DNA from 3 places in the Desulfofarcimen acetoxidans DSM 771 genome. Region 2 is predicted to be linked to each of the others. Evidence: riboswitches for the same ligand, from Rfam matches in the RefSeq annotation. Region 2 holds a riboswitch; each other region holds the start of a gene.
The links. Region 2 has a riboswitch for cobalamin ahead of DTOX_RS09700 (LytTR family DNA-binding domain-containing protein). Riboswitches for the same ligand answer to the same signal wherever they lie in the genome.
Positions count from the first base shown of each region.

Region 1: another riboswitch for cobalamin. It lies ahead of DTOX_RS07725 (zinc-dependent dehydrogenase); the one in region 2 lies ahead of DTOX_RS09700 (LytTR family DNA-binding domain-containing protein).
Region 3: another riboswitch for cobalamin. It lies ahead of glpX (class II fructose-bisphosphatase); the one in region 2 lies ahead of DTOX_RS09700 (LytTR family DNA-binding domain-containing protein).

Region 1 is NC_013216.1:1,658,132-1,662,957, forward strand. It holds gene DTOX_RS07715 (ammonium transporter family protein) at 1-721, opposite strand, end outside; cobalamin riboswitch at 1,168-1,345, shown strand; gene DTOX_RS07725 (zinc-dependent dehydrogenase) at 1,487-2,527, shown strand; gene trpD (anthranilate phosphoribosyltransferase) at 2,541-3,647, shown strand; gene DTOX_RS07735 (hypothetical protein) at 3,887-4,354, shown strand; gene sigI (RNA polymerase sigma-I factor) at 4,647-4,826, shown strand, end outside.
Region 2 is NC_013216.1:2,103,088-2,107,913, reverse strand. It holds gene DTOX_RS09710 (hypothetical protein) at 1-675, opposite strand, end outside; cobalamin riboswitch at 852-1,022, opposite strand; gene DTOX_RS09700 (LytTR family DNA-binding domain-containing protein) at 1,307-1,672, opposite strand; cobalamin riboswitch at 1,961-2,174, opposite strand; gene DTOX_RS09695 (dockerin type I domain-containing protein) at 2,161-4,758, opposite strand; partial or broken gene DTOX_RS25300 (cadherin-like beta sandwich domain-containing protein) at 4,822-4,826, opposite strand, start outside.
Region 3 is NC_013216.1:1,894,858-1,899,683, reverse strand. It holds gene DTOX_RS08785 (thiamine diphosphokinase) at 1-251, opposite strand, end outside; gene DTOX_RS08780 (putative polysaccharide biosynthesis protein) at 375-1,982, shown strand; gene glpX (class II fructose-bisphosphatase) at 2,051-3,046, opposite strand; cobalamin riboswitch at 3,343-3,530, opposite strand; gene DTOX_RS22105 (ribbon-helix-helix protein, CopG family) at 3,652-3,801, shown strand; gene typA (translational GTPase TypA) at 4,316-4,826, opposite strand, start outside.

The sequences.
Region 1 (4,826 bases), 440 kb from region 2:
AAAATAAATTCGAGTTTATATTGCTTTCACATACAGCATCACCTTTAAATTTAGATAAGGTATTCGTAATTACTCCCAACCCAAAATATGCACCAAAAGCATGGATTATTATTGAGCCACCAGTATCAAGAAATCCCTTAAACATACCACTATCAAGTATCAGCCATTCATTAAGTATATAAGCCGGTACAAATAATATGCCCATTATAATATATTGATCCATTTTCAAACGTCCAAGTGGAGCACCAATCGCAATAAGTAAACCTGCAGCAGCAAACTCTGCACAGAGAAGTGTATCTATGCTTATTGTGGGTTTACTAAAACCTTCTCCTCCAAAACTTTTTATTATCGTGTACATAGGTATGGCTACACTTACAACAAGTAAGGTTGCTGTGAGTGAACTATACCCATGATGTCTTACAAAAACCATAAGAAATCCGAAACCTACAAGCAGCATGGCCAGGATATGAATAGAACGCTCATATTTTAGCGTATCAAAAATTGTACTGTACTGTATAGAGTCTTGATTCACTTGACCGCCTTGAGAATTAATTGCTGATATGCCTGTTGATACATTATGATTTATACTAGGTATCAACACTAATGCAGCACCAATAAAAAGCAGCATTAGTAATATTAATAGACCTTTATTAACCGTAGTTTTAGCTTCATATCGAACATCTCTTGCTCGAGTTTCTTTTATTGTAGATAATTTAGCCATTTTTTCCCCCGCTATTTTGTTAATTTTAAAAGTATAGTTTTAGAACGACTATACTATTATTAATCCCATTAAATTAACGCAAAATATCCAAAGTGTGTCGGCGATGTCACACCTTGGATAGAATGATAATGCGACATCTTTGTCACACTAGTTAATATTAATCTTTTCTCTGATATAAGAAAAGTATGATTTATGACCTTAATTGAGCAAAATAGTTTAAATTTTTTCAATTTATAAAATGTACTATGATTTTCTTAGATCGTAGGAAAATATTTTCTACATGGGTCGAATTCCTAAAAGGATATGTCTATGCCACCAAAAGTCGTTAACAGGACGGGGTGACACAGGAGGTGACACAATGAACCTCCCCCAGTTTGTGCCTATGCTTTTGAATATTATTCTTGACAGGTCAAAAAATTAAGAATTATAATATTGGTAATAACTTGATATTATTTTAGGTTTCAGGTGTTCTTTACAAAGGAAGAATAGGGAACCGGGTGCAATTCCCGGACGGACCCGCCACTGTGAAGGGGAGCCAGTGCCATAAACCACTCCGTTATGGGGGAAGGGGCATTAAAGGTGATGAACCTAAGTCAGGAGACCTGCCTGAAATTATTCTATGCTGCCTCGAGTATAAGGTTAGCTTAGGTGAGGACTTGGAAATCCACGCCATTTTTTTGGCGTGGATTTTTTTGTTTATATATCTTCAGAAAATGAGGAGATATTCAAAGGAAAATTAGGTTAACTTCCAAAGGAGAGGATGATATGAAGGCTGCATTGCTGGAAGGGATTAATAAGCTGCGGATAACGAATGTACCAACACCAAAATGTAAGCAGGGGGAGGTGTTAATTAAGGTTGGGGTCTGTGGTATGTGTAGAACTGATATGAAGGCCTATATGTATGGCCAGCGGGATTTACGTTTACCTAGAATAATAGGTCATGAAATAGCCGGTACTGTTGTTGAAATGGGTGAAGGCGTAACTCAAGTTAAATTAGGAGACCGGGTTCAGGTGGCTCCTGGTTTACCTTGTGGGAGCTGCAGTTATTGTCTTCAAGGATTGCATCATATGTGTGATTATGTGCAAATAATGGGCTTTCATTACGATGGTGGTTTTGCAGAGTATGTGTTAGTTCCTAACAATGGCGTAAGCTGCGGAGTGCTAAACAAAATTCCCGAAGAATTGTCTTTTCAAGAAGCTGCTATTACAGAGCCATTGGCATGCAGCATTAATATGCAGGAAAGTTTACAGGTTGGTCTTGGTGATATTGTAATTATCTTTGGCGCAGGACCACTGGGTATTCTAAATGCAAAATTGGCTGTTGCCCGAGGTGCAAATAAAGTAATTCTTATAGAAATTAATGAAAACAGGTTAGCTATCGCTAAAAATAGAGAATTTCACTATTGTGTAAATCCTTTACAAACTAATTCTATTAAAGAAGTTATGGAAGTTACCGGTGGAAGGGGAGCAGATGTCGTTATTCCGTGCTGTCCGGACCCTGATGTTGTCGGTACAGGTCTGGCCATGCTAAGTAAAAGAGGCCGATTTGGTTTTTTTAGTGGATTAATGATGAATTTCGGTTCCATAAAAGTAGATTTTAATCTTATTCACTATAAAGAACTCAGGGTTTACGGGGCTTATGGTTGTTCTTCACTGCACAACAGAACTGCCGTGGAAATGCTGGTAACAGAAAAGGTGAAGGTTAAAGATATGATCACCCGGTGTATCCAGTTGGAAGAAGTTATATCCGGTATAAAAATGATTGCTGATATGAAGGAAATGAAAATTGTTATAAATTTTGAATAATGGAGGATTTAATATGCTTATTGAGCAAGCTAAAGAATTTGGTCATATTATTACTAAGTTAATAAATAAAGAAGATTTATCCCGGCATGAAGCAAAAGAAGCATTTTCTCAAATACTGTTAAACCAGCAATCTGAAATGCAGCAGGGTGCTTTTTTAGCTGCATTAACATCAAAAAGAGAAACGGTTGAGGAAATTGCCGGGTGCTGGGAAGCTATCTATGAGTTAGATACCGTTAAAGTTATTCCTGATGTTCCTGAACCGCTGGTTGATAATTGTGGTACCGGGATGGATACAATAAAAACTTTTAATATAAGTACGGCAGCTTCTATTATAGCTGCGGCTGCCGGAATCAGGATGGCCAAGCATGGGGCAAGGGCGATAACCTCAGTGTGTGGAACAATAGATATTTTAGAAAAACTGGGTGTGGATGTAGAATGCAGTCCACAGATTGTAAAAAAGAGTATCGAAAAAGCCGGCATAGGTATTTTTAATGGAATGAGCCCCAAAGTACATCCTCAGGCTTTAGGAAGGGTGCTTTCACAAATTTCTTTTGGTACAATATTAAACATTTCAGGCTCTTTATCCAATCCCGCTTTACCTCGCTATGGTGTACGAGGGGTTTATTCAAAAGAACTCGTAAAACCTGTTGCACAAGTTATGCGTGAGATAGGTTATAAGAAAGCTGTTGTTGTACATGGATTGGCTGAAGATGAGGTTAAAGGGATGGACGAAGCCTCCACGTTGGGTCATACAATTATTGCTGAGCTTAGGGAAAACGGTGAAATAATTATGTATTCATTTGCTCCTGAGGATATAGGGATTAAACGTAGTGAAATGCATTTACTGGCTCCTTCAGAAAATAGAGAAGAGGAAGTTTTACGCTTTCTTGCTGTATTAAAGGGAGAGGAAGAAGGTGCCCGGTCTGATATTGTTTGTCTTAATGCAGCATTAATTTTGTATTTAGTAAACTGTAATAATAGCTTAGAAGAATGCTACCGTAAAGCAAAAGAAATTATTTTTTCCGGGGAGGCTATTAAAAAATTATATGATTGGGTAGCTGAACAAAATAACGAACCGGAAATAGGTTTAGAAAGGCTTAACACTTTATTGAAGAAATAATTCGATGACTTTGTCTCTGGAGAATTGATCCTCAATCTATACAAAATCTCATAAAAAGCATTTGTATAGAAAATGAAAAGATTTACAGCTTGAAGGATTATAACTTTTTTGCCATATTTTAAAAAAGAATAATTTCTGGAGTACTACCAAAATCCCCTCTTAAAATTCGCATAACTTAATAGATGGAGATACAGGGCCAAGCCTAGTTCTCCAAACAAAAAAATAAAGGTGGTATTCCTATGAAACTTGTTAAAAAAATTAAATGGATTTCTGCTGTAACAATTCTTGCTGTAGGTATTCCTACAGTAGGATTAGTCTTTGCAGCCCCAACAGAACACATAAATACACCTAAATTGGCAACTGTAACCTCACAAAATTCTGCCAGTAGTGTGGCAGCTCAAAACCTGACTCAAAACAGCGACTTAAACAATAAAAAGGCGCTACTGGGTTCACAGATTAAAACAGTACCTGTTGCCAATAGTACTACTACAAGTTATAAGCACGACAATAGTCATACCAGCTACAGTAACGCAAGTATTGCCAAAGGTACCTTACAGACCACTACACCGACCCCGCAGATAAAAAAATCCATATCAACCTATAACGCCTCAGGTCATAGCTATCATAATGGACACACAAGCTCGAACGATTATATGGGGCAAAACTATGGCCATGAAAGTGAGCATGGTTGGGGAGGTCACGAGTAAGAATACTATCGGTATCGTGGAAAACAGCCAGAAGGAATTTTTTCTTCCCGGCTGTTTCCTATTTAATGTTTAATTTATGATATTTTAAACTACTAAAACCGTTTTTGTTTAAGAGATCCTTATTAAATGCATGTTATGATTTCCCAACAACAAAGGATGGATTTTGCGATGTTTGTGTAATCTAACTATGCTATAATGAACTGGTCTCAACTCTTAGCGGGAACATTTAATACTTAACCCCAGATAAAATGGTATTGCTCATTCGAAGAATTTGATGAGCGGAGTGATTGTTTTGTTGCAGCATAACTTAGAAGAAACCTTGAAGTTGGCTAAAAAGGGGGATCTAGGCAAACGCGAGGAATTGATTCGAAACCACAAAAATTTTATAGCAAAAGTTAGTTCTAAGATATGTAACAGGTACTTAATCTGGAACAACGATGATGAATTAAGCATTGCATTTCTTGCGTTTAAT
Region 2 (4,826 bases):
ATCAATTGTCATGCCGGTAACAAATGCACCGGAGGCGCTATAATTGTCAATCACATCTTCCATCATCATCCGCACCACGCCATCCATGGCCGTAACAAAGGACCTGCCAGAGTAAAAGTCATTGCCCTGCACATTGCCATCCCCGGAAGACAGCAAAGCGCCGTTTGAATTATAGACCTCAAAGTTCACATCGGCAGTGTCATCGTAGGGGTCAGCTGTGGGGCCATTCACCACTACCGTAAAATTGACATAGGCACTTTCCGGCGTACTGGCTACAATACTGGCAGTTCCAGGATTGGTACCCGGAGCAACGGTGACAACGGCATACGCATAATAAAAGTCTTCGTCTACATAAAACGGAGCTTGTTCTGCCACCGTAACGCCGCTGACACTGCCACCGACAACAGCCCACTCGACATCCTCTGCATCCTGTTCATTATCAAACCAATACGGCATCCAACTTGCATCGGCCGGAGCGGCATACAATTCAACAGTTTGTGCGTTAGCATCGTTTGCATCTACATCTGCAGTGAAAGGCACACCGTCATACGTGGTGAGATTAGGATATTCATTGGCAAAGGCGCCGCCGGCAAAGCTGAGAACCATGACGAGAACCATGATCATGGTCAGCATTATTGTACGTTTCTTAAACAATACAAAAACCCCCTTTAGCAAATTTTAATTTTCCAATCCCCAGTGTTCAATCCTTCTACAAACGCCGCTCGTGCTTGTGCCTGTCAATCCACAAGCATACGCATCACCCCTTCCATATACACAGCAAAGTTAATGCAACAAAAAAACCGCACGCAATTAAGCGGCGGATACGGTTTTTTATCCAGCCCGGTTCCGGGGGCCAATCTAATGCAAGAGTCGTCTCCTGACTTGCTTCAACGCTTTTCTCCTCCTTCTCGGCATTTGCGCCAATGGACCGGACAACTGTCCGATGGAGTAAGCTCGGCTTACAGTGGCCGTACCGTTCGGGACTCTAACCCGATTCCGTTACTCTTGCTTGGATTAAATATTCAGTTATTTAACTGCTATAATAATTATAGCAAAAAGTTCTTCATTAAGCATAAGCAGGAAAATATACTGTACATATATAAAAAACAACATAATATACATAAGAATATGAAATATTCGCCAAAAGCATTGTCAAGTTTTTTTTTAGACATACAAGTTATTTTAAGCAAATTTTCATATTACTCATGTATACTCGGCACGTACTTATTTGCGGCATGTACTGGATATTTGCTGTTATTCACCTTGAACCAACTTATAAAAGCCGGTTCTGCACTGCAAAAGTGGCTCAAATGATTCTTACCATCTCGAATAGTTTGCGCTCATTGCCCTTACTGATTTGCGCAGTTTCACTGATCAAGCGAAACTCAATGCAGCGCGTTTCGCCCTTGCTGAAAATTTTTTTAACCATTTTAATATTTACAAGATAGGACTGGTGGGACCTGAAAAAGATGGTATCATCCAGTTTCTTCTGTATTTCATTGAGGGTGATATTGACGGTGAACCTGCATGAGGGGGTATGAACATCTACTTTTCTTCCGTTAGTGGAAAACATAATGATCTCATCTTTGGAAATGAATATTTTTTCACAGCCGATTCTAAAACAGATAATATCATTAAAAAATTCAATATTTTGAGTCTCCGGCGAATTCATTTTACTACCCTCTTTGCAAACCTGCTTCGGGACAAGCCCGGGAGCTTCTACCCGTAAGGTTTCTCATGTCATTGAAATTTGCCTCCCCAAGTGAACATCCGGCAGGAAATCCGAAATAATATTTGATGCCATAGGATGTTGTCCCCAAACAAACCGTAACGGCAAATCAGCCGAGTTTGTAGCCGCCAACAAATAAAAAAGCCTCTCAACCGGTAGGGCCGAGAGGCTAAAAATACTGAATCATTAGCTTGCCAGCACTTTAGCACCTCTTCCATCGCTCGTAGAGTAGATTAGTGCGCAATTCAGGCAGGTCTTCTGACTATGGTTAATCAATGTTTCATACCTTCCCGGTTTGCAGCCAATGGCCTGTACATGAAACATTTCCCCATCACAGCGGCGGGACCGTGCAGGAATTAATTTATATTTGCACCGTATTTTAGAAGTACATACTCGGGCAGCCCTTAAATTATTTTCCTAATCAACATCTCTCAAGCTGTAAATTGCTGGCCCACCAGGATCATGTCCAATACATCCACAGTGCCGTCACTGTTAAGATCAAAATCAATCCAGCCAGGGGTACCGCTCTCACCAATATGCTGGCCCACCAGGATCAGATCCTGCACATTAACACTTCCGTCGCTGTTCAGATCACTGCCGGTTGCGCCTGTGGCAGTAGTAACTTGAAGCCGGAAAATATAGGTGTGGTTTTGCAGCGTTACCGTAACGGTTTTATAACCGGTGGACGTTGTATTAAAGCCCTCAACCGTCGCACCATTGGCGCTGACCGACTGTGTGGACCTGTCGCTGTAAAGTACCGTAATGTTCTTGGTATAAATGTCGTTTATATCGTTGGACGAAAAACGGTTGCTTTGGATGCCGTCGACCGTAATCATCAGAATATGACGTGTGCTTCCAACTACAGGCTTCCCGTCGAAACCGGCCGTCCAGTTCCCGCTGCTGTTTATTCCCGCGTTCAGCACGCTGAGCAGAGTCCCGTCGGTCAGTTCCCCGGACGTGAATGATTTAGTAAGCTTGTCCGCGTCCGCGCCTGTGGGGTCATCACCGCGGCTGTAAAGCCCGGTGGATTTGTCAACGGCAGCCACAGCTCCTATGCCACTGTCCACCCCGGAACCTTCCATATAGTAGTTATTGGAAATAATATTGTAGCGGTCCAGCGAGTGCATGTAGCCGATTACTCCGCCTACATGAGCAGCATTGCCGGAAGTTGCCGTAAGCGTTCCGCTGAAATAATTGTTCTGAATATAGCCAATACCGTTTTCCCAGCACTCAGAAACGCCGCCTTCACCACCGAAGACCCCGCCGATATAGTCCGAAGCCGTAACGGTTCCGGTAACGGAGCAATTCTGAATGGATACACAGGGGCTGTTGGGCGCCGAACCGGCCAAATATCCGCTGCCCATGATCCCGCCTGCGAATTGGCCGCTTGCCGTAACGGTTCCATGGAAGGCGCTGTCCCAAACAGTGCAGTAGCCCATCGATTGCCCCTTCTCTCCCACGAGTCCGCCCACATGGTTAGTCCCGTATACATCCGCATAGCTGACGCAGTTGAGAATATTGCCGTTCAGGCTGGAGATTAGCGAGCCGACATTGGACCTGCTCTTGTCATAACCGACGGTAACACCGGATTCGACAACACATCCGGTGAAATATATATTGTTCTCCCCGGACCCGTTTCCGTTGACCAAGCCGGAGCCGAGCGTTTTGGAACCTGATTTAAGCGTAACGTTTTTAATATCCGCCGTATACGCCGGCACATCAGAGTACTGACCGCCGGGGCCGTAGTCAATTGTATAATTATCAATCAATGCCGCTCCGGCAATTTCGGTCCCGTAAATCTGCAGGTTGCTTATCGTCGCCAGCCTGACATACCCAAACAGCGGCTTGCCGCCGGCCGGTATGGTGATCGTGTGTCCGCCGCCGTCAAAGTTCGCGGAAAACGGATTAATATTGGCTCCGGCGCCTTCGTTGGCGGAACCTTCCTTAACAGAACCTACGGGCACCCAGCCGTCCGGCAGGGTAATATCCGCGTTCATTTTAAAATAGTAGTCCGCGAAGCTTGTGCCGGTATTGACCAATTCGCGAAGCTCTTCAATATCCTGCACATCTTCCAGCAGGAAAGGATCGTCTTGCTTACCGCTGCCGTTCCATTGGCCGAATCCGCCTATGAATCGAATGACTGCGACTGCGGAATCTATTGAGCTGGTATATGTTTTGCCGCTTAAACTGGTGAAATTATCAGTAACCGTGCACTTATAATAGATGACACCCGCCGTGTCCAATATGCTCGGGGTTAGGGTATAACCGGTTGCACCCTCTATCGGCGCATAAGTTTCCCCATCAGTGCTGGAATACCATTGATAGGAAATTTCATTGCTCATAGTCCCGGCTATAACCATTGCCCCGATCTCAAGGTCCGTAATTTGCGTCTCTCCCAGCTGATAAGACGTGCCGGAGGGCTGCGAGCTTATATAGGGCATCTTTGCGGATGTTTCATAAACCCTTACAATGAAGTCCTCGCTGTCCGCCGTGTATGCTTTCCCGTTTATGACGTGGGTTACCGTGCAGAAGTAAGTAGTTTCTCCATCCGAATTCATGTACGGCAAGCACACATTTTTTTCATCCGGTCCGGACTTGGTAGTGACCGAGCCGCTGATCAAGCGACAATTCCAGGTGTAGAAAAAGTAGCCGCCCTCCGCAACGGAAGTGGTCTCGACCTTCATTCCCACAGGCGTGTCGCCTACATTATATTCATAATACTGCGCCGGCAACGGGCTGCCGTCGGCATTTTCCCGTGTTATCACCGGCGTCGGGTCAGGCATAACGGTTACGGCGGCCGTTTTGCTGACGGCAAAATCCTCTGTTGTGTTATTCGTTGCCACACAGTAGTAATAGTAAATCTTAGTTGATGAGACAGTCTCCAATTCCGGTATATAGGACGCGCTCTCCGCGCCGTCAATCTTCTGCCCGCCCTCGGTGCTGTCCTCCGTGTTCACGTACCACTGGTAGGAAACATCCGCGTAGGCTGCCGCCCTTACCGTAAGAGGGCTTGGTGTCTCGGTGAACACATAAACCGCGGGCAGGGGGTTTATATATATCACGGGGGTATCGGACTTGGTTTCGCGGATCAGGCCAA
Region 3 (4,826 bases), 210 kb from region 2:
GCCAGTTCTGTATCCACCTGATCCTTCTCAGGTGGATATCTTTTCACCTGACTGCCTGCTGAAAGAAATTTTTCTAATGTTGACTCTGCAATAGAATCAAAATCACCTATCAGCATCTGGGGAATTATCTTTAATGCTTCAGCGTGCCTGGCTCCTCCGTCAACACAAATAATATAATCAGAGTCCTTTAAATACTTTTTATGGTGATTATAGTTATTAATTTCACCATTAGCAAATATTACGCAGCGCATTACCTGTCCTCCTTGAACTTTTTTCAAATAAATTGAGTATTTTTTTTCCCTTTAGGCATTAATTGTAGTAAAATAAATAAGTCAAGCATCCAGGTATAAATCTAAAAGAGGTTGCAAAATTATATGAGTATAAGTGTCAACAAGCAATCTTATCTAAAAGGAGCATTAATTCTCACTACAGCAGGTATTTTAATCAGGTTCTTAGGAGCAGCATACAGAATTCCTCTGGGTCGCATGCTGGGTGATGAAGGATTGGGCATTTACGCAATACCCAATCAATTTTACTATCTTCTGTTCACCATTTCCACTGCCGGCATCCCCGTAGCAGTGGCCAGGCTGGTTTCTGAGAAAATTGCTTCCGGCCAGTACAGGGACGCTTATACAACCTTTAAGCTGGCGCGGGCCGCTATGCTGTCCATCGGTTTATCTTTCTCTTTTCTACTGTTCTTCGGCGCCGAGTGGCTGGTGGAAACAGGTATTGTGGCTACCCCGGACAGTTTTTACGGGCTCAGGGCTGTGGCACCTATAGTTTTTTTTGCCGCCACCACTTCCGCCTACCGCGGCCTTTTTCAGGGGATGCAGAACATGACAGTAGTTGCCGTCTCCCAGATAGCAGATCAGGTACTGCTGGCTATTGGCACGGTCACTCTAAGTTACCTTCTATTACCCAAGGGACTGGCTATAGCAGCAGCCGGAGCCAATTTAGGAGCCCTGCCGGGTGCCGTATTAGCTGCCATGATTATGCTTTACTACCACTGGAGGGAACGGCATAATTTCAAAGAGTGGCAAAATACAGTTACCACTAAGGCCAAGAACTCGAACTGGGATATCTTTAAAGAAATATTTGCCACGGCTCTGCCAATTTCCTTTGCCAGTGTTGCTCTGTCTATAACAGGAATCATAGACAATAAGCTGATTATTGACCGCCTGCAATTAATAGGCTATACACAACAGCAGGCCACGGCTTTTTATGGGCAGTTTAACCAGATGGCCATGTCCTTTATAAATATCACCATTGCCTTTGCCCTGTCAATGGGAACGAGCCTGGTTCCATCTATAGCTGAAGCCTATGCAATTAAAGATTATGAAAAAATCAGGCAGCAAGCTGCTCAGGGTGTAAGGCTGGCTACCATTTTTGCACTGCCGGCAGCAGCGGGACTGTTCGTGCTGGCCCCTCACCTGACCCTTTTTATATTTAACAATGAGCCGGCGGGCGTTCCCCTTGCTTATGTAGCTTTCAGCATCGTATTCTGGTCAATACACCTGGTAACTACCGGAGTGCTCCAAGGAATAGGCAAAATATCTATTCCGGTCAGAAATTTATTAGTTGGGATAATCTTTAAAATTGGTTTTACTTATTACCTCACCCCAAGTCCATTAGGAATCAGAGCAGCAGCAATATCCCAGGTAATAATGTTTGTTATATCATCAACTCTCAATATTGCTACTATTGCCAAGTATGTCGGCTTTAATTTTAAATTTAAAGCAACTATTGTTAAACCCGGTCTGGCCACTTTATTAATGGCAGCCTGCGTGTGGGAGTCTTATCATCTAGTAATTACATACACCCAAAGCAACGGAATGGCCACAATCACAGGTATTATTATCGGAGCAGCTATCTATGCTTTAACGGTAATACTAGGTGGTATTCTAACCGCCGAGGAACTGGGGAGAATACCTAAATTAGGCCACTTAGCGGCCAAAACGGCCAGGATTTTCAACAAAGCCTAAGAAAGAGAGCAGATACCGAATCGGAATCTGCTCTCTTTTTTCTACAAATCAAATTTGATATTTTAACCCTATCTAATTATATAACTATTAGTAAAACACTCATGTGCCAGATTAGGCTTATTCGGCAAATAATGAATAGCTTTTATAGTTCTAACAGTACCTGTTTTAGCTCTGGTCACGAGAGAGGTAGTTTCAGCCCGATCCCCGCCTAAAAAACGAACGCCTTTTAACAGTTCACCGTCAGTTACACCGGTAGCGGCAAATATAGCATCGTCACCCTTAACCAAATCATCCATATACAGTATTTTCACCGGATCGCTTAAACCCATTTTTAAACACCGGTTATATTCTTCTTCACTTTCAGGAAGTAAACGTCCCTGCATTTCTCCACCCAGAGATTTCAGCGCAGCCGCGGCAATAACCCCTTCCGGGGCACCACCGCTGCCAACACAAATATCTATACCGGTAAAATCAAAAGCAACGTTAATAGCTGCCGCCACGTCACCATCTCCAATTAATCTTACCCTGGCTCCGGCACAGCGTACCGCTTCGATTAATTTCTCATGGCGGGGGCGCTCCAAGATCATAACGGTACAGTCACTTATCCGTTTATTATTAGCTTTTGCCACTATTTCCAAGGTTCTCTCTATAGGATCATCAATATGAACCTTTCCGGCAGCCCTGGGTCCCACAGCCAGCTTCTGCATGTACATATCCGGTGCATGCAGAAGATTGCCATGATCAGCAATAGCAATTACGCTCATGGCATTCTGATGGCCTTTAGCCAGTATATTGGTACCTTCCAGAGGATCAACCGCTACATCTACCTTCGGGGAACATGCACAGCCAACTTTTTCTCCGATATAGAGCATAGGAGCCTCATCCATCTCTCCCTCTCCGATAACTACCGTACCGCACATGGCTACCGAGTCAAACATATCTCGCATAGCATTGGTAGCGGCTTCATCAGCCTCCATTTTTTTACCCCTTCCCATCCAGTGGGCTGAAGCCAGAGCGGCAGCTTCCGTCACCCTAACCAGTTCTAAAGTTAATTCACGTTCCAATTTTACCACACTCCTGATATTGTTAAGTTATACTATATCTTTGAAAGGAAGATTTATACTAACTTTATTATAACATGATATAGACTTTGGTAAGGTTTAAGTTAATAAAAAAGTTACTTATAAATAGCAAAAAAAAATCCCGGTATTTAAATATATACCGGGAAATCTAAAAAAAGACAGGATGGGTAAAATTTTTAGAAAAATTAGGTTTATAAATTATAAAACCCCAGCCGCTTGACTAGAGTAATGTATCAATAACATTGTTACCTACATTACCTTCTACACCGAAAGGCCAATTATGTATAAAATGACAGGCAGGTCTCCTGACTTATGGCTCATCATTTGTTTCCGCCTTCCCATAAGTTTTTATACCTACAGTGGCTTTTCGAAAACAAATTCACCATTTACAGTGGCGGGACCGTACAGGACTCACACCTGTTTCCCTATTATCCTTGTTAAAGGTACCTGACAGATAATCATTATTTAGTTTTTTATGTATAAATAGTTTATCACCATATAAAAAAGATGTCAATACAAAAAATTTATAATTTATTAATCACAACCACATCATTCCACTAATATCATATTTTAGGAGGTGTTTAATAATGGTTAAAGATAAATATGCACGGTTGACCGTAAGAATTGATCCGGAATTAAAAATTAAATTAGATAATTACCGAGAAAAGAGTGGAAAACAATTGACAGCCATAATCCGGGAAGCACTAACTAATTACTTAAGTGAAAAGGATGCTTAATAGGCATAATTTCCTAGAGTAAAAAGTAAAGGCCGGCACACACTTTTGTCAGTGGTGCCGACCTACTTAACAGAGCTTTGCATATCCATAACAATCACCCCCCAGTTTAGTTCCTGTCTTACCATTCCATGTCTTCTTCTTCAGTTTCAATCTCATCCAAGCTTTCCAAACCGACATCTCTCAAAATCCGTTCAATTAATTCCCTGGTCATCTAAATAACACCTCCATTCACTAATCATTAATTATTCAACTCTTACTTATATAATAGCAGATTTATGTTAAAAAGCAATTAGCTAACCTTATACGGACGTAAAATTAATGTTAATTGTATTATATAAAGTCGAAAATTTCACAAACCCTCTCATCTCAAGAAAGCCGCCTTAAGGCGACTTTCTTGCAGTCACAGGAACTCATGCTCATTGAAAATTATGCAGTACTAACCTTAACTTATCCATGGATTCATTTCAACTATAATTTCCCTAAAAAAAACCGGCAGATATGCGGTTCCTTCATATCATGCCGGTTTAGAATTTTTATTGGCCTTGTAACGGTTGTCTTTGTCCAATATTTTTTTGCGCAGTCTCAGGCTCAAAGGCGTAATTTCCAGCAACTCATTATCATCTAAATACTCAAGCGCTTCCTCTAAACTAAAGTGCCTGGGTTCTTCCAATCTTAATGCGTTTTCAGCTGTACTGGATCTCATATTGGTCAAATGCTTCTTTTTACATACATTCACTTCCAGATCCTGTTCACGGCTGTTCTCACCAACGATCATGCCCTCATATACTTTTGTGCCCGGTGTAATAAACAGTGTGCCTCTTTCTTGTGCCGAATAAAGACCATAGGTTGTAGCCTCTCCTGTTTCCAGCGCCACCAAAACTCCCTGATAGCGGCTTTGCATTTCCCCCTTAAAAGGCTCGTAACCGTTAAAGGTGTGATTCATCACCGCATGACCGCGGGTTTCTGTTAGTAGATGAGAACGAAAACCAATCAAACCCCGAGCCGGAACATTGAATTCCAAGCGA